Regions from separate parts of the Pseudomonas sp. GM102 genome, predicted to be linked through region 4. Evidence: predicted binding sites of a transcription regulator. Region 4 holds the regulator's gene; each other region holds the start of a gene.
What was found. The regulator FliA, encoded in region 4, starts transcription of late flagellar genes. The targets are predictions, from matches to a motif close to CTAAAGTTTNNNNNNNNNNNGCCGNTAA.
Positions count from the first base shown of each region.

Region 1: PMI18_RS10070 (methyl-accepting chemotaxis protein) is a predicted target of FliA. The motif match lies at 2,227-2,254, and genes of this name have one in related genera.
Region 2: PMI18_RS19190 (methyl-accepting chemotaxis protein) is a predicted target of FliA. The motif match lies at 2,070-2,097, and genes of this name have one in related genera.
Region 3: PMI18_RS19950 (flagellar protein MotY) is a predicted target of FliA. The motif match lies at 1,614-1,641, and genes of this name have one in related genera.

Region 1 is NZ_AKJB01000073.1:22,410-26,619, forward strand. Features, by position in the region: gene PMI18_RS10075 (potassium/proton antiporter) at 1-259, opposite strand, end outside; gene PMI18_RS10070 (methyl-accepting chemotaxis protein) at 546-2,171, opposite strand; gene PMI18_RS10065 (hypothetical protein) at 2,447-2,677, shown strand; gene PMI18_RS10060 (cell division protein ZapA) at 2,674-2,976, shown strand; partial or broken gene PMI18_RS31960 (HAMP domain-containing protein) at 3,122-4,159, shown strand.
Region 2 is NZ_AKJB01000048.1:112,749-116,958, reverse strand. Features, by position in the region: gene PMI18_RS19185 (hypothetical protein) at 1-220, opposite strand, end outside; gene PMI18_RS19190 (methyl-accepting chemotaxis protein) at 332-1,957, opposite strand; gene PMI18_RS19195 (transporter) at 2,233-3,255, shown strand; gene PMI18_RS19205 (inorganic phosphate transporter) at 3,491-4,210, shown strand, end outside.
Region 3 is NZ_AKJB01000047.1:72,536-76,745, forward strand. Features, by position in the region: gene PMI18_RS19955 (argininosuccinate synthase) at 1-512, opposite strand, end outside; gene PMI18_RS19950 (flagellar protein MotY) at 642-1,550, opposite strand; gene pyrC (dihydroorotase) at 1,708-2,754, shown strand; gene rnt (ribonuclease T) at 2,751-3,428, shown strand; gene PMI18_RS19935 (peroxiredoxin) at 3,530-4,132, opposite strand.
Region 4 is NZ_AKJB01000001.1:45,100-49,309, forward strand. Features, by position in the region: gene flhA (flagellar biosynthesis protein FlhA) at 1-3, shown strand, start outside; gene flhF (flagellar biosynthesis protein FlhF) at 15-1,340, shown strand; gene fleN (flagellar synthesis regulator FleN) at 1,459-2,289, shown strand; gene fliA (RNA polymerase sigma factor FliA) at 2,286-3,026, shown strand; gene PMI18_RS28950 (chemotaxis response regulator CheY) at 3,194-3,565, shown strand; gene PMI18_RS28945 (protein phosphatase CheZ) at 3,588-4,210, shown strand, end outside.

The DNA of each region.
Region 1 (4,210 bases), on a different contig from region 4:
CCACGCGAAAACTCGCCACCCGGGTGCGCAAGCCACCGTCGAGCAGGATCACTGCCAGGGCGAGGTTGCCGACCAGATAAGCCGTTGGATAGTTATCGAAAATAATGCCAGCGCCGTCGACACCGGCCGACATGCCCACCGCGAGGATGATCACCAGAATCGGGATACCGAGGCGCGATGAAAGTGAGCTCACCAGAATGCTCGCACCTACCAGCAACGCGCCGATCAAGAACAGGCTGTTGATGGTCGTCGCATTCAAAGGCAGTACTCCAGAAAGCTAAAGGCGGGCACAAACTGACCATGCAGTCTGCGTGCCAGCGATTCTAACCTGTTGAAATGTGATGCTGTCAAAAAGCTTTTGACAGCGATCATGCACACCCGCTTGAGCCGGGTGAGATCACTGTAGCGAGGGAGCTTGCTCCCGCTGGGTCGCGTAGCGACCCCAAACCGACGCTGCGGTGCGTCAGGTTCAGCGCGTGGGTTCATTGCGACTGCTTCGCAGCCGAGCGGGAGCAAGCTCCCTCGCCACAGAGGTGGTGTAGCCGTTACAGGCTAAACCGCCCAACCATGTTGTTCAGGTCCAGCGCCAGGCGCGACAGCTCGTTGCTGGCCGCGCTCGTCTGGTTGGCGCCTGTGGCCGATTGCACCGACAGGTCACGAATGTTCACCAGATTGCGGTCCACTTCACGGGCCACCTGTGCCTGCTCTTCGGCCGCGCTGGCGATCACCAGGTTGCGTTCGTTGATTTCGACGATGGCGCTATTAATAGTGTCCAGCGACATGCCTGCACCGCGTGCGATATTCAAGGTCGACTCGGCGCGTTCGGTGCTGTTGCGCATCGAATCCACGGCGTGTTCGGTGCCGCTCTGGATGCTGCCGATCATGCGTTCGATTTCGCTGGTCGACTGCTGGGTGCGATGGGCCAGGGCACGCACTTCGTCGGCAACGACTGCGAAACCACGACCGGCTTCACCGGCACGGGCGGCTTCGATGGCGGCGTTCAACGCCAACAGGTTGGTCTGGTCGGCCAGGCCGCGAATCACGTCCAGCACCTTGCCGATGTCCCGAGACTCGTTGGCCAGATCACCGATCAGGGTGGCGGTGCTCTGTACGTCGGCGCTCATGCGCTCGATGGCACTCACGGTTTCCTGTACCAGGTCACGACCGTCGCCAGCCGAAGTGGTGGCGTTTTTCGAGGCTTCGGAGGTGCTCACGGCGTTGCGGGCGACTTCTTCCACGGCGCTGGTCATTTCATTGACGGCGGTGGCGGCCTGTTCGATTTCGTTGTTCTGCTGGGTCAGGCCACGGGCGCTTTCGTCGGTGACGCTGTTGAGCTCTTCCGCGGCGGACGCCAGTTGCGTGGCCGAACCGGAAATCCGTTGCAGGGTGTCACGCAGTTTTTCCTGCATCTTCGCCATGGCGGCCAGCAGGCGACCGGCTTCGTCTTCACCGTCGACCGTAATCGGGCGCGTGAGGTTGCCTTCGGCGATTTCTTCGGCGGCGCTCAGGGCATTGGCGATTGGCTTGGTGATGCTGTTGGTCAGCAGCCAGGCGAACAGCAGGGTCAGGCCGGTGGCGATGACCAGCAGAGTCACCACCAGGTTGAAGGCCGACGAATACTGATCGCTGGCTTGCTGATTGATCTTCGTCGCCTGCTCGTTGTTGATCTGCATCAGCCGATTGAGCACGTTGTTGACTGCTTCGGAGTTGGTCAGCAAATCGGTGTTGAGCAGTGTGCGCAACTCTTCGATCTGATTATTGCGTGACAGGCCCTTCATACGGTCTTCGAGCTGACGGTATTGGGTCAGCAACTGAACGTACTGATCGTAGCTGGCGCGTTCTTCAGGGCTGCTGATGTATTTTTCGTACTCGGTCTGGGCGGTACGGATTTGCTCATTGCGTTGCTCGAACAGAGCCATGGTTTTCTGCTGCACATCCGGCTCGCGATTGGTCAGCAACCGATAGGACAGAACCCGCAAACGCAAAGTGAGCTGGGTGAACTCATCAAGCGCCTTGATGCTCGGCACATTGGTCTGGATGATGTTTTCGCTGGCGCCGCGAATCTTGCTCATCTGGTTCAGCGCGAACACCCCCAGAACCAGCATCAGGCCGCCAATCAAGGCAAAACCGAGGAACGCCCGCGGTGCGATATTCATATTTCGTAAAGACATGGTGTTCACCGAAAAAAGCGCATCCGTGCGGGGCTGAGACTGCTGTATGCATGACTTATCGGTCATACGACTAAAGTCTTGAGGTGCTGCGCGTTTTTGTCGCAGAAGGGTTGCGGCGACGAAGTGCAGGAACCAGAGCCGCCAAACACAGTCTTTAAAGATCGCGAGGAAGGTCGCCCGCCAGCAAAATCAAGGCCTTGCGCCCGAATAACCCTGGCGTCAGTGGTGACTTTTCTTTATCGTACGCGCCCTTTGAAAATGCCTGGAAAATCAAAATGTTGGAAGCATCCCTCAGCCAATTGGAACAACTGGTCAGCGACCTGGTGCAGCAAAATCAGACCCTGCTCGGCACCAATCAATCCCTGAGTGCAGAACTGGCCCAGGTCAAGGATGAAAACGAAAGCCTGCAACTGAGCCTGATGGAACAGGAAGAGAAACAAGGCGCCACCGCCGCACGCATTCAGGCCTTGGTTGAGCGTGTCAGCGCCGGCCCTGTCAGCGCATGAGTTACGGCGCCGCAGGGGTAAAAGTCGTCTCGATTCTGGGCGAGGACTATTCGATCAAGGCGCCGGCCGGGGAAGAGCAGACCCTGCTGGACGCCGCATTAATGTTGAAGGCCGCCCTGGCCGAGACCAAAAAGAAATACCCGACGCTGATCGGTGACCGCTTGCTGGTGCTGGCGGCGATGAATCTGTGCTCGCAGCAGATCGAAATGCAAAAGCGTCACCAGCAAGAACTCGACCGTTACCAAGAGCAAGTCAGCGCCACGGTTGAAGTGATCGCCAAGACCATCAATCAGGCCTGATCAGCTTTGCGCACAACCAAAGAATAAATTGTCGATTTAGTTGTATACAATCGGCACGGCTGTTGCAGTGTTTCAGCCTCTTATTCTTTGGGGGTGCTCCATGCAGTTCTGGCGACGCAGTATTCAATGGCAGTTGATCCTGAGCATGGGCACCGCCCTGCTGGTCAGTATTCTGATCGTGGTTGGCGTTTATACCCTCGTGGTCGACCGCCTCGCCCAGCGCTATCTGGTCGAACAAGCGCTGCCGTCGAGCATCGAGGCGATGCGCAACGACATTGAACGAATCCTCGTCCAACCCCTCACCGCCGCCAAAGACATCGCCAGTAACAGCATGGTGCGCGACTGGTTGACCGGGGGCGAGAACAGCGCCCAGACCGACACCTTCGTGAAGTATCTGGAAGGCATCCGCGCCGAGCACAAAGCCTTTACCGCGCTGATTATCGGGGCCGCTTCAAACCATTACTTCACTGAAAAAGGCCTGGATCGAACGCTCAGCCGATCCAATCCCAACGACGCCTGGTTCTATTCGTTCCTCGACAGCAACCAGCCGCGCACCCTCAATATCGACAATGACACCGCCACCGGTGAGTTGGCGCTGTTCATCGACCTCAAGGTCGAACACGCCGGCAAAGTCGTGGGCGTCGCCGGGCTTGGTTTGAGCATGAAAGAGCTATCGGAGCTGATCCACAATTTCAACTTCGGTGAGCGCGGCAAGGTCTATCTCGTGCGCTCCGACGGTTTGATCCAGGTTCACCCTGAGGCGCAGTTCAGCGGCAAGCGTACGCTGGTCGAACAGATTGGCGCCCCGGCGGCGCAAGCGGTCATGGGGCAGCTCTCTACCTCCACCGCGTTCGCCACCAGCAGTTTTGTCCGCGACGGCGAAGATTTTCTGGCGCTGAGCCTGCCGCTGCGTGATCTGGGCTGGACCCTGGTGGCCGAAGTGCCGCAGTCGCAGATCTACGCTGAAGCCCGTCGCGCGATGTGGATGAGCAGCGGCATCGGCCTGGCGGTGGCGCTGGTGTGCCTGTTGCTGGTGGTGTTGCTGGCCCGTGGATTGGTACGACCGATTCGTCAGGTAACAGCGGCGCTGGTAGCCATCGGTAGCGGTGGTGGAGATTTGACCCACAGGTTAGATTCCAGCCGCGCCGATGAACTGGGTGACCTCGCTCGCGGTTTCAATCGGTTCCTGGAAAGTCAGCGCGACATGATCGGCGAAGTCCTGGCCACCAGTGAG
Region 2 (4,210 bases), on a different contig from region 4:
CGGCGAGCTGCTTGCGCAGTTGTTTCACCGTATCGGATTCGCTGCTGCTGGAACTGCTGTCGCTCGATGCGGGTGCACCGCCAGCGGCAACCTTGGTGGTATCGCTGGACGCCTCAGCCGTCGCTGCGACTGAAGTGTCTTCGGTGCTGTCGTTGATCGCGACTTTGCTTGAAGAGGTCGACAGGGTCTGATTGATCGAAATGGAGCTGATGCTGACCATGGGATTTATCCAATGTGGAGTTTGGGTAAATCCGTCATCGACGGGCGCGGCACGAACTTGAGAGTGACTGTGTACCGATTCGGTAACCGAACCGATACACAGCCCATTTCACTAGGCGCTCAACCGCGCCGTCACTTCATTCAATTGCCCCGACAAGCCATGCAGATTGTGGCTGGCCGCTTCGGTGCGCTGCACGTTGTCCAGGTTGGTACTGGCGATGCTGGTGATTTCGGTGAGGTTGCGTGAAATGTCTTCGGCCACTGACGTCTGTTCTTCGGCGGCGGTGGCGATCTGGCGGTTCATGTCGCGAATGGCTTCCACGGCATGGGTGATGCGCTCGAGCATGGCGCCGGCCTGGGTCACTTGCTCAACGCTTTCTTCGCTGCGCGACTGACCGCTTTCGATAGCCTGGGCCGCGTCCACCGCACCGGTTTGCACGGTTTGAATGATCTGGTTGATCTCGATGATCGACGCCGCCGTGCGCTGGGCCAGGCTGCGCACTTCATCGGCGACCACCGCAAAACCACGTCCGGCTTCACCGGCACGGGCCGCTTCGATTGCGGCGTTGAGCGCCAGCAGGTTGGTCTGTTCGGCGATGCCGCGAATCACTTCCAGCACTTTACCGATGCGCCCGCTGTCAGCTTCCAGACGACGGATGACCGTGGCGGTGTTGGCGATTTCGCCGCGCATTTGGGTGATGGTGTGAATGGTGCCCTGCATGACTTTTTCGCCCTGCTGAGCGGATTGGTCGGCGTCATCGGCCGCACGTGCCGCGTCGGCTGCGTGGCGTGCTACTTCTTGCGCGGTGGCGGACATTTCGTTCATCGCCGTGGCCACCTGATCGGTGCGGGTGAACTGCTCGTTGGTGCCGCTGGCCATGAGGCCGGCAATCGAGTTCAGCTCGCCGCTGGCGCTGTCCAGGTCCGTCGCACTGCGCTGCAAACGACTGAAGGTTTCGGCGAGGAAATCGCGCAATGTGTTGGCGGCCCTGGCCAGGTTGCCCAACTCATCCTGACGGGTGCTGGCCACGCGCTCGGCGAAGCGCCCTTGGCTGAGTTGTGCCACATAGTCGATCAGTTTGCGGATCGGCTCCACCAGGTTGCGGTTGACCAGCCATAGACTCAACAAGCCAATCAGCAGACCCGACACCAGCATCACCACGAGCCCCAGCAACACCGTCTGATCGGCGCTGGCACTGATCAGCTTCGACTGCTCGATGCTCTGCTTGCGCAGTTCGCTGACCAGCTCATTCATCTGTTCACTGGCGGCACGGTCCACGCCTTTGACCGCATTGTCGCCAGCCGTTGGGTCGGCACCGGCCGCCACGTAGGCATCACGGCCCTTCTGATAGGCCGCGCCTAATGCACGATGCTCTTCACGCAGGCGTTCGATGCGGGTCTTGAGTTGCGGCTCGATGCCCTTTTGCCCGGCCAGCTCACTCAGGATGCCCTGCACGTCGCGCTGACCGTCCTCGAACTGCTTCCAGTATTTGTCCAGGTTCGCAGGTTCCTTGCCACGCAGCAGAACGTTTTTCCACTCCTGAACCTGCACCTTGAATTGCAGGTTGGCCTCATCGATCAATTGCGAGGTGTGCAACGGACCTTCAATCAGGTTCGCGTAGTTCTGAACGCCATTGGACAGGAAGTGAAAGCAAGCCAAAGCGATCAGCAACATCGCCAACAGGCTGCCGCTCAACAGGGCGAGGATTTGCGCTCTCAGGGATTTTTGCAAAAACATCGAGTGATATCTCATGACAGGGAAAAGGCACGCCCAAGTGGCATGCAAGATGTCTGGACATCCCTGTCAGCGACACTGGTTCACCACCAGAATCGGAAGATCAACATCAGCCTCATCGGCGTGCCAGAGCCTTTCTTGAGCGCTCTCCGACCACCGGCAAGAGGCGGATTTCCGGCGCCATTCAACTGTCACAAAACCTTCAAAATACGTTGCGATGATGGGGCTCAAGTGAACCTGTGAAACCTGCGACAGGCGCCTCCTCACAGCGAGACCTCATGAACCACAGCATTGACCAACGCCATCGCGATTCCGACCTGTTCGGCCTGCTTTACGGTTTCAGTTTTCGCCCCGGCGAGCGCGGCCGGGAGATCGACTCGGCCAAGGCGCTGCACTGCCTGCAACAACCGGACGACAGTGATGAGTTCCTCTGGCTGCACCTGAACCTGGCCCATGCCGCCTGCGAGCGCTGGATGAAAAGTCACCTGGCATTGCCCGATGAGTTTTTCGAAGCGCTGCACGAAGGCTCCCGCTCGACGCGTATCGAACATGTCGATTCGGCGTTGCTGGCGGTGGTCAACGACGTGGTGTTCAACCTCAGCAGCATGGTCTCCTCGGATGTCTCGACGCTGTGGGTCTGCGCCCGCAGCCGGCTGATCATCAGCGCACGCCTGCAACCGCTGCACTCGGTGGACAAGCTGCGCTCTTCGGTGAAGGCCGGTGAATGCTTTCGTTCGCCGCTGGAGCTGCTGGTGCATTTGTTGCGCGATCAGGGTGAAGTGCTGACGCAGATCGTGCGCAAGACCAGCCTCAGTGTCGATCAGATCGAAGATGAGTTGCTGTCTTCACGCCTGTCGACCAACCGGGCTGAGCTGGGCGCCAATCGGCGCGTGCTGGTGCGCCTGCAACGCTTGCTGGCGCTGGAGCCAGGCTCGTTGCTGCGTCTGCTCAATCGCCCGCCGCAATGGTTGCAGAAGGAGGACGTCAAGGAGCTGCGCAAGTCCACCGAGGAGTTTGCGCTGATCATCAACGACCTCACGGCCCTCGGTGAACGGATCAAGCTGTTGCAGGAAGAAATCGCCGCCAACCTCAACGAACAGAGCAACCGCACGCTGTTCACCCTGACCGTGGTCACGGTGCTGGCGCTGCCGATCAACATCATCGCCGGCTTCTTCGGCATGAACGTCGGCGGCGTGCCACTTTCCGGTGATCCAGAGGGGTTCTGGATCCTAGTGGCGCTGGTCGCGACGTTTACCCTGATTGCCGGGCGCTGGGCGTTTCGCAAGCGGCAGGATTATTGATCACTGCCATCCCCACCATCCCCGTCCACGTAGGAGCGAGGCTTGCCCGCGAAGGCGTCTTCACATTCAACGATGATTTTGACTGTTAGATCGCCTTCGCGGGCAAGCCTCGCTCCTACGGGGATGTGTGATCTTCGGCATCGCAAAAAAACCAAACACTGACCCAGCGCAGCCTCTCTGTAATATTTAGCAACGATCATGACCGATACTCCTTCTCTGCTCAGGATTATCCGGCATGGCTACGCCTTCCTTCACCAGCGCTGCCCAGGCTCCCGCCAGCAGCGTCAAGCCGCAGCTCGATAAAAAACCCGGCCTGCTCACTATCGTGATGTTCTTTGCGGTGCTGGGCAGTGGGCTGTTATTCACCGCCTACAGCCTGATGCACGACATGAGCGAACTCGGCACGGTGGTCACCACCTGGACGCCGTTTCTGCTGTTGGGTGTCGCGCTGCTGATTGCCTTGGGCTTTGAGTTCGTCAACGGCTTTCACGACACCGCCAACGCCGTGGCGACGGTGATCTACACCAACTCCCTGCCGCCGAATTTCGCCGTGGCCTGGTCCGGGTTCTTCAACTTCCTGGGGGTGTTGCTGTCGAGCGGCGCGGTGGCGTTCGGCATCATCGCCCTGCTGCCCGTAGAGCTGATTCTGCAAGTCGGTTCCTCCGCCGGTTTCGCGATGATCTTCGCGCTGTTGATCGCCGCGATCCTGTGGAACCTGGGCACCTGGTGGTTGGGTTTGCCGGCGTCTTCGTCGCACACCCTGATCGGCTCGATCATTGGTGTCGGCGTGGCCAATGCCCTGATGCACGGCCGTGACGGCACCAGTGGCGTGGATTGGGCTCAGGCGACCAAAGTCGGTTACGCGTTGCTGCTGTCGCCGCTGATCGGCTTCGCCTTTGCTGCGCTGTTGCTGCTGGCGTTGCGCGTCTTTGTCAAAAATCGCGCGTTGTACAAG
Region 3 (4,210 bases), on a different contig from region 4:
TGACGCTCGATCGGGATGTTGTGCTTTTCAGCGTAATCCATCAGCTTTTCACGGGAGAGCAGGTCCCATTCGCGCCAAGGAGCAATCACTTTCACGCCTGGCTTCAAGGCGTAGGCGCCCAGTTCGAAACGAACCTGGTCGTTGCCCTTGCCGGTCGCGCCGTGGGAAATGGCGTCAGCGCCGGTTTCGTTGGCGATTTCGATCAAGCGCTTGGCGATCAACGGACGAGCGATGGAAGTACCCAGCAGGTACTCGCCTTCATAAACGGTGTTGGCGCGGAACATCGGGAACACGAAATCGCGCACGAATTCTTCGCGCAGATCGTCGATGTAGATTTCTTTTACGCCCATGGCCTGTGCCTTGGCGCGGGCCGGTTCGACCTCTTCGCCCTGACCCAGGTCAGCGGTGAAGGTCACTACTTCACAGTTATAAGTATCCTGCAGCCACTTGAGGATCACCGAAGTGTCCAGGCCGCCGGAATACGCCAGAACGACCTTGTTTACGTCCGCCATGCCATCACTCCACGGGGTTCTACGGAAAGCCGTCAAGTCTACCGCTCATGCAGGATAATTTACAGAGGCGCGACAGCTTATGACGACGAAGCGACAGATTATGTCGAGCGAGCGACGATTTCAGCAGGTTCAGGTGGTCTTCGCGCTGCCCGCGGAAGCGGTGGCTTGAGGCGCCGGTTGCTCGGTCGGCGCTACCCGTTCAAGACGTACGGCAACCCGGCGGTTCTTCGCCCGATTGGCGGCATTGGTGTTCGGCGCCAGAGGATAGCGCTCACCGTGAAAACGCAGGGTGATCTGCGATTCCTGAATACCATTGGCCTTGAAGAAATCCATCACGGCCAGCGCCCTGCGTCGCGACAGTTCGCGGTTGGTCAGGCGGTTACCGCTGTTATCGGAATGGCCGTCGAGTTCAATGTGGTTGACCGTCGGATCGGCTTTCATGAACTCCAGCATGACCTGCAGATGGGCCTTGGCTTGGGCGTCGAGATCGATGCCCTCCCCCGGAAAGCCGACTTCGGATTGCTTCACCTGTTCAAAATTCTGCGGCAGCAACTTGGCCACGCAACCCTGATAGTCACTGTAGGCCTTGCTGAATTTGACCGGCAGCAGGCGAACTTCAGATACCCGACCGTCACCCGAGGAGTGTCGAACGACCGGGCTGCGACCGTCCATCAACCCACTGATCAGGCGCCCGGCCTGAACTTGCGAGCTGTTGAACAGCACGTTGCCACTGCCGATTCGCACCGAGCCCAGGTTGATGTCGCCACGCCCCGGCTGCCATGGCGCAGCGGCCGCCAGCAAGGTCGCGGAACCGCCACCGATCATCGAGTTGTAGGCCTTCAGACGAAATGTCGCCTGCTCGCCAGCGCGGCGCACGAACTCCCCCGAACCGAAATCGGTGATGGGTTGAGTCAGGCGGCATTCGAACTTGTCACCTTCGACCGTCCACTCGATGCTCTCCAGACGGGTCTGGAAAGTGAGCGCCATCGCGGGAAGGCTGGCAAACACACTGAGCAAGGCTAAATAACGCTGGCGCACGGGAGGCTCCACTGGCTTCTGCAACAAAAAGACCGACACACATATTTACGGCGTACCTGTTGGATATCGGAAGCTTGCTGCAAAACTTGATAGCGAGTGCCTGCAAGAGTCTTTTCCGGTAGCATTCCCCTGAGTTTGACCCGCCTGGAATCCCCTCATGTCCGACCGCCTGACCCTGCTGCGTCCCGACGACTGGCATATTCATCTTCGCGATGGTGCTGTGTTGACCAATACCGTCGCGGATGTCGCGCGCACCTTTGGTCGCGCCATTATCATGCCCAACCTGGTACCGCCGGTGCGCAACGCGGCTGAAGCCAATGGCTATCGCCAGCGGATTCTCGCCGCGCGTCCGGCCGGCAGCCGCTTCGAACCGCTGATGGTGCTGTACCTGACCGACCGCACTCAACCCGAAGAAATTCGTGAGGCCAAGGCCAGCGGTTTCGTCTACGCCGCCAAGCTGTACCCGGCCGGCGCGACCACCAACTCGGATTCTGGCGTCACCAGCATCGACAAGATTTTCCCTGCACTCGAGGCCATGGCCGACGTCGGGATGCCCTTGTTGGTTCATGGTGAAGTCACCCGTGGCGATGTCGATGTTTTCGATCGCGAAAAAATCTTCATCGACGAGCACATGCGTCGAGTGGTCGAGCGTTTCCCGACCCTCAAAGTGGTGTTTGAACACATCACCACCGCTGACGCCGTGCAGTTCGTCAACGAGGCTTCGGCCAATGTCGGCGCAACCATCACCGCGCATCACCTGCTGTACAACCGCAACCACATGCTGGTGGGCGGGATTCGGCCGCACTTCTACTGCCTGCCGATCCTCAAGCGTAATACCCACCAGGAAGCCCTGCTCGACGCCGCTACCAGCGGCAGCGACAAGTTTTTCCTCGGCACCGACTCGGCGCCCCATGCCCAGCACGCCAAAGAAGCGGCTTGCGGTTGTGCCGGTTGCTACACCGCTTATGCCGCGATCGAGATGTATGCCGAAGCCTTTGAACAGCGCAACGCGCTGGACAAGCTCGAAGCCTTCGCCAGCCTCAATGGCCCGCGTTTCTACGGCCTGCCGGCGAACACCGATCGCATCACCCTGGTTCGCGATGAGTGGACCGCCCCAACCAGCCTGCCGTTTGGCGAGCTGACTGTAATCCCGCTGCGCGCCGGTGAAAAACTGCGCTGGCGCCTGCTGGAGGAACACGCGTGAGTGAAGACCATTTCGACGACGAACAGGACGGTAATGGCGGCGGAGGCGGTTCCCGCCATCCAATGGCGGCCAGGTTCCGTGGTTACCTGCCGGTCGTTGTCGACGTAGAAACCGGTGGCTTCAACTCGGCCACCGATGCCCTGCTGGAAATCGCCGCCACCGTGATCGGCATGGATGAAAAAGGCTTTGTGTACCCTGAGCACACCTATTTCTTCCGGGTCGAGCCTTTCGAAGGCGCGAACATCGAAGCGGCAGCCCTGGAATTCACCGGGATCAAGCTCGATCACCCGCTCCGCATGGCGGTGAGTGAAGAAGCGGCCCTGACCGATATCTTCCGTGGTGTGCGCAAGGCTCTGAAGGCCAACGGTTGCAAACGGGCGATTCTGGTCGGGCACAACAGCAGCTTCGACCTGGGCTTCCTCAACGCCGCTGTCGCGCGCCTGGACATGAAACGCAACCCGTTTCACCCGTTCTCCAGTTTCGATACGGCGACCCTCGCCGGCCTGGCCTATGGTCAAACCGTATTGGCCAAGGCCTGCCAGGCAGCCGATATCGACTTCGACGGTCGCGAGGCCCACTCGGCCCGCTACGACACCGAGAAGACGGCTGACCTGTTCTGCGGCATCGTCAATCGCTGGAAACAAATGGGCGGCTGGGAAGACTACAACGACTGATCCATCACTGATCTCCCTCTCCACAAGTGAACAGCCTGGGTTTATCCCGCCCATAAAAAAACCGGCCTTGGCGGCCGGTTTTTTTATGCCTCGAACGTGCCTTACAGCGCAGCAGCGTTCTCGGTCAGGTAAGCCGCAACACCTTCGGTGGAAGCGGTCATGCCTTTGTCGCCTTTTTTCCAGTTGGCAGGGCAAACTTCGCCGTGCTCTTCGTGGAATTGCAGAGCGTCGACCAGACGGATCAGCTCTTCGATATTACGGCCCAGCGGCAGGTCGTTGATGATCTGCGAGCGAACAACGCCTTTGTCGTCGATCAGGAACGCGCCACGGAAAGCCACGCCGCCTTCGGACTCAACGTCGTAGGCCTTGGCGATTTCGTGCTTCAGGTCGGCCGCCATGGTGTAGCGAACTTCGCCGATGCCACCGTTGTTGACCGGGGTGTTGCGCCAAGCGTTGTGGGTGAAGTGCGAGTCGATCGAAACGGCTACCACTTCCACGTTGCGTGCCTTGAAATCAGACATGCGGTTGTCCAGAGCGATCAGCTCGGACGGGCAAACGAAGGTGAAGTCCAGTGGGTAGAAGAACACCAGGCCGTATTTGCCTTTGATGGCCGAGGACAGGGTGAAGCTGTCTACGATTTCGCCATTGCCGAGTACGGCCGGTACGGTGAAGTCAGGGGCTTGTTTGCCTACGAGTACGCTCATTGGATATCTCCTGGTGTAATAACGGTGAAGTACAGGGTTCGTATCAGCCTGCCACCCTCAGGCGACAGCCCTGTGACA
Region 4 (4,210 bases):
TGAGGTAGTGGTTTATGCAAGTTAAGCGTTTTTTCGCCGCCGATATGCGTCAGGCCATGAAACTGGTTCGTGATGAGCTGGGCGCTGATGCCGCCATCATTGGCAATCGCCGGATCGCCGGTGGTGTCGAGCTGACGGCTGCCCTGGATTACAAATTGTCGGCGCTGGCCCCGCGTGTTCCGAACATGGAACTCGAGGACGAGCTGCGCAAGACCCAGTCGCGGATCGTCACCGCCCAGGCCGAACTGAGCCTGCGTGGCGATGGCGAGAGCGACAAGAGCACCAATCGCCAGTTGTTCGCCGGCCTGCCGTTGACCGCCGCCGAGCCGCTGATCGAGCCGACGCTGGCCGAGCCTCGGCGTCCGGCACCTGCGCCTGCCGCAGCGACCGGCGTCGACCTGCGTGCGTTCGACTCGATGCGTTTCGAGCTCAACAGCCTGCGTGAACTGATGGAAGTGCAACTTGGCTCGCTGGCTTGGAATCAGTTGCAAGGCAGCCGTCCGGCCCAGGCCAACCTCTGGCGTCGCTTGCAACGCATCGGCCTGTCCGGCCCGTTGTCGCGCGATCTGCTGGCGCTGATTACCGACATTGAAGAGCCCCGTCAGGCCTGGCGCATGTTGCTCGCGCACCTGGCGCGGATGATCACCACCCCGGAAGTCGAGCCACTGGAAGAGGGCGGCGTGATTGCCATGGTCGGCCCGGCCGGCATGGGCAAGACCACCACGCTGGCCAAGCTGGCGGCTCGTTACGTGCTCAAGTACGGCGCGCAGAACATCGCGCTGGTCAGCATGGACAGCTATCGCATCGGCGCTCAGGAACAGCTCAAGACCCTCGGCCGGATCCTCAACGTGTCGGTCACCCACGTCGATCCGGGCCAATCCTTGGTGCAGGCGCTGGAGCCTTTGCTGCGCAAACGCGTGGTGCTGATCGATACCGCCGGCCTGCAGGCCAGCGATCCGGCACTGCGCATGCAGCTTGAAAGCCTGGCCGGACGCGGCATCAAATCAAAAAATTATCTGGTCTTGGCAACCACCAGCCAGAAACAGGTTCTAACTGCCGCTTATCACAGTTACAAACGTTGCGGCCTTGCTGGCTGCATCCTGACTAAACTGGATGAAACGGCAAGCTTGGGCGAGGTGTTGAGCCTGGCCATCAGTCATGAATTGCCGGTGGCTTACCTCACCGATGGCCCGCGGATTCCGGATGATTTGCATCTGCCGCGCCGTCATCAGTTGGTCAGCCGTGCCGTTAGCGTGCAAATGCAGGAAGAACCCAGCGAAGAAGCCATGGCTGATATGTTCGCTGACCTTTACCACAGTCCGACCAAGCGGGTTGGCTGAGGTATTTAATGAACGGTTTTTGTACCTACATCGATGGTCTGCCATGCATTGTTCAGTTGGTGAACGCGCAGCCAGTAATGTGGCCTCCGTCTAAGTAAGACAAGGTAAAGAAAATAACATGGGCAGCATGCATCCCGTACAGGTGATCGCGGTGACCGGCGGCAAAGGTGGCGTCGGGAAGACTAACGTGTCAGTGAACTTGTCCCTGGCTCTAGCTGAGCTCGGCCGGCGCGTCATGCTGCTGGATGCCGATCTGGGGCTGGCGAACGTTGACGTCCTGCTGGGGCTGACACCCAAACGTACCCTGGCCGACGTGATCGAAGGCCGCTGTGAGCTGCGCGATGTGCTGTTGCAAGGGCCCGGCGGTATTCGCATCGTCCCGGCCGCATCCGGCACCCAGAGCATGGTTCATCTGAGCCCGGCCCAGCATGCCGGCCTGATCCAGGCCTTCAGCGACATCGGCGACAACCTCGACGTATTGGTGATCGACACCGCTGCGGGCATTGGTGACTCGGTGGTCAGTTTCGTCCGCGCAGCGCAAGAAGTCTTGCTGGTGGTGTGCGACGAGCCGACCTCGATCACCGACGCCTACGCGCTGATCAAACTGCTGAACCGCGACTACGGCATGAACCGTTTCCGCGTCCTGGCCAACATGGCGCAGAGCCCGCAGGAAGGCCGCAACCTGTTCGCCAAGTTGACCAAGGTCACGGATCGTTTCCTTGACGTCGCCTTGCAATATGTCGGTGCGGTGCCTTACGACGAAAGCGTACGCAAGGCCGTGCAGAAACAGCGTGCCGTCTACGAAGCCTTTCCGCGTTCCAAGTGCGCCCTGGCGTTCAAGGCCATTGCGCAGAAGGTCGATACCTGGCCACTGCCGGCCAACCCACGCGGGCACCTGGAGTTTTTCGTCGAGCGCCTCGTGCAACAAACGGCAGGACCCGTCCTATGACAGCCAGTGGCTACAACCTCTACAAGAAGTCGGCACGTGACGCGCAGTACGAGCTGATCGAGCGTTACGCGCCACTGGTCAAACGCATTGCCTACCACTTGCTGGCGCGTTTGCCGGCCAGTGTCCAGGTCGAAGACCTGATCCAGGCCGGGATGATCGGCCTGCTTGAAGTATCAACCAAATATGACGCCAGCAAAGGCGCGAGTTTCGAGACGTACGCGGGCATTCGAATCCGCGGCGCGATGCTCGATGAAGTGCGCAAGGGGGACTGGGCTCCACGTTCGGTTCACCGCAATACCCGTATGGTCAGCGACGCGATTCGCTCGATTGAAGCTAAAACCGGCCGTGACGCTAAAGATCATGAGGTTGCGGCCGAACTCCAATTGAGTCTCGACGATTATTACGGGATTTTGAACGACACCCTCGGCAGCCGGTTATTCAGTTTCGACGATCTGTTACAGGACGGCGAACACGAAGGGCTGCATGAGGATGGCGCCAGTGCTCATCTCGAGCCGTCACGCGATCTGGAAGATGAACGCTTCCAGGCGGCGCTGGCGGACGCGATTGCCAATTTGCCGGAGCGTGAGCGACTGGTGTTGGCGCTGTACTACGACGAAGAGTTGAATCTCAAGGAAATCGGTGAGGTCCTGGGGGTCAGCGAATCGCGGGTCAGCCAGTTACACAGCCAGTGCGCGGCCCGTTTGCGGGGGCGTTTGGGGGAGTGGCGAGCGCGCTGAAGGCAGTGTGGGGACACTGCGAATGGAGCCGGTGTGGTGTTGAACTGCGCCGGTCTCGATCTGTTGTGCTCCAGACAGTCATTGAGTGCTTTGCCGGATTGATTGAAATGGCGCGTCCAGGTGCTGGGCGCGTTTAAGACTGCTTGGAGGTCGAATTGGACAAGAACATGAAAATCCTCATCGTTGATGACTTCTCAACGATGCGGCGGATCATAAAAAACCTGTTGCGTGATCTTGGGTTCACCAACACGGTCGAGGCTGACGATGGCACCACTGCCATTCCGGTTCTCAACAGTGGGAGCATCGACTTTCTGGTAACGGACTGGAACATGCCTGGCATGACCGGTATCGATCTGCTGCGTCACGTGCGCGCTGATGAAAAGCTCAAGCACCTTCCGGTGCTGATGGTGACCGCTGAAGCCAAGCGCGAGCAAATCATCGAAGCGGCCCAGGCCGGTGTAAATGGCTATGTGGTCAAACCCTTCACGGCCCAGGCGTTGAAAGAAAAAATCGAGAAGATTTTCGAACGCATCGGTTGATGGACTGCGCCACGGGGGAGCTATGGAGCATAAAGAATCTTCAATGGGCGATTTTGAATCGACCCTGAAAAAACACGCGGTCGAACTGGTCGAGAGCCTTGAAAAAGGCAGGTTTGGCGATGCGGTGCAATTGATCCATGAGCTCAATCAGACCCGTGACCGCGGCCTGTACCAGGAAGTAGGCAAGCTCACCCGCGAGCTGCATAGCGCGATCGTCAATTTCCAGATTGACCCGCACATGCCGCAAGCCGAGGAAGTGTCTCAGATCACGGATGCCACCGAGCGCCTGGGTTATGTGGTCAAGCTGACCGAGGCCGCGGCGAACCGCACCATGGACCTGGTGGAAAACGCCACGCCGCTGATCAACAGCCTGAGCGACGAAGCTCAGGCGCTAAGCACGGATTGGGGACGGTTCATGCGTCGCGAAGTCGGGGCTGAAGAGTTTCGCGATCTGGCCCGGCGCGTCGACGGTTTCCTGACACGCAGCAGCGAAGATAACCGCGTCGTGTCGAGCAACCTCAACGACATTCTGCTGGCCCAGGATTACCAGGACCTCACCGGTCAGGTAATCAAGCGCGTGACCCAGTTGGTCACCGAAGTTGAAAGCAATCTGCTCAAGCTCGTGCTCATGGCCAGTCAGGTCGA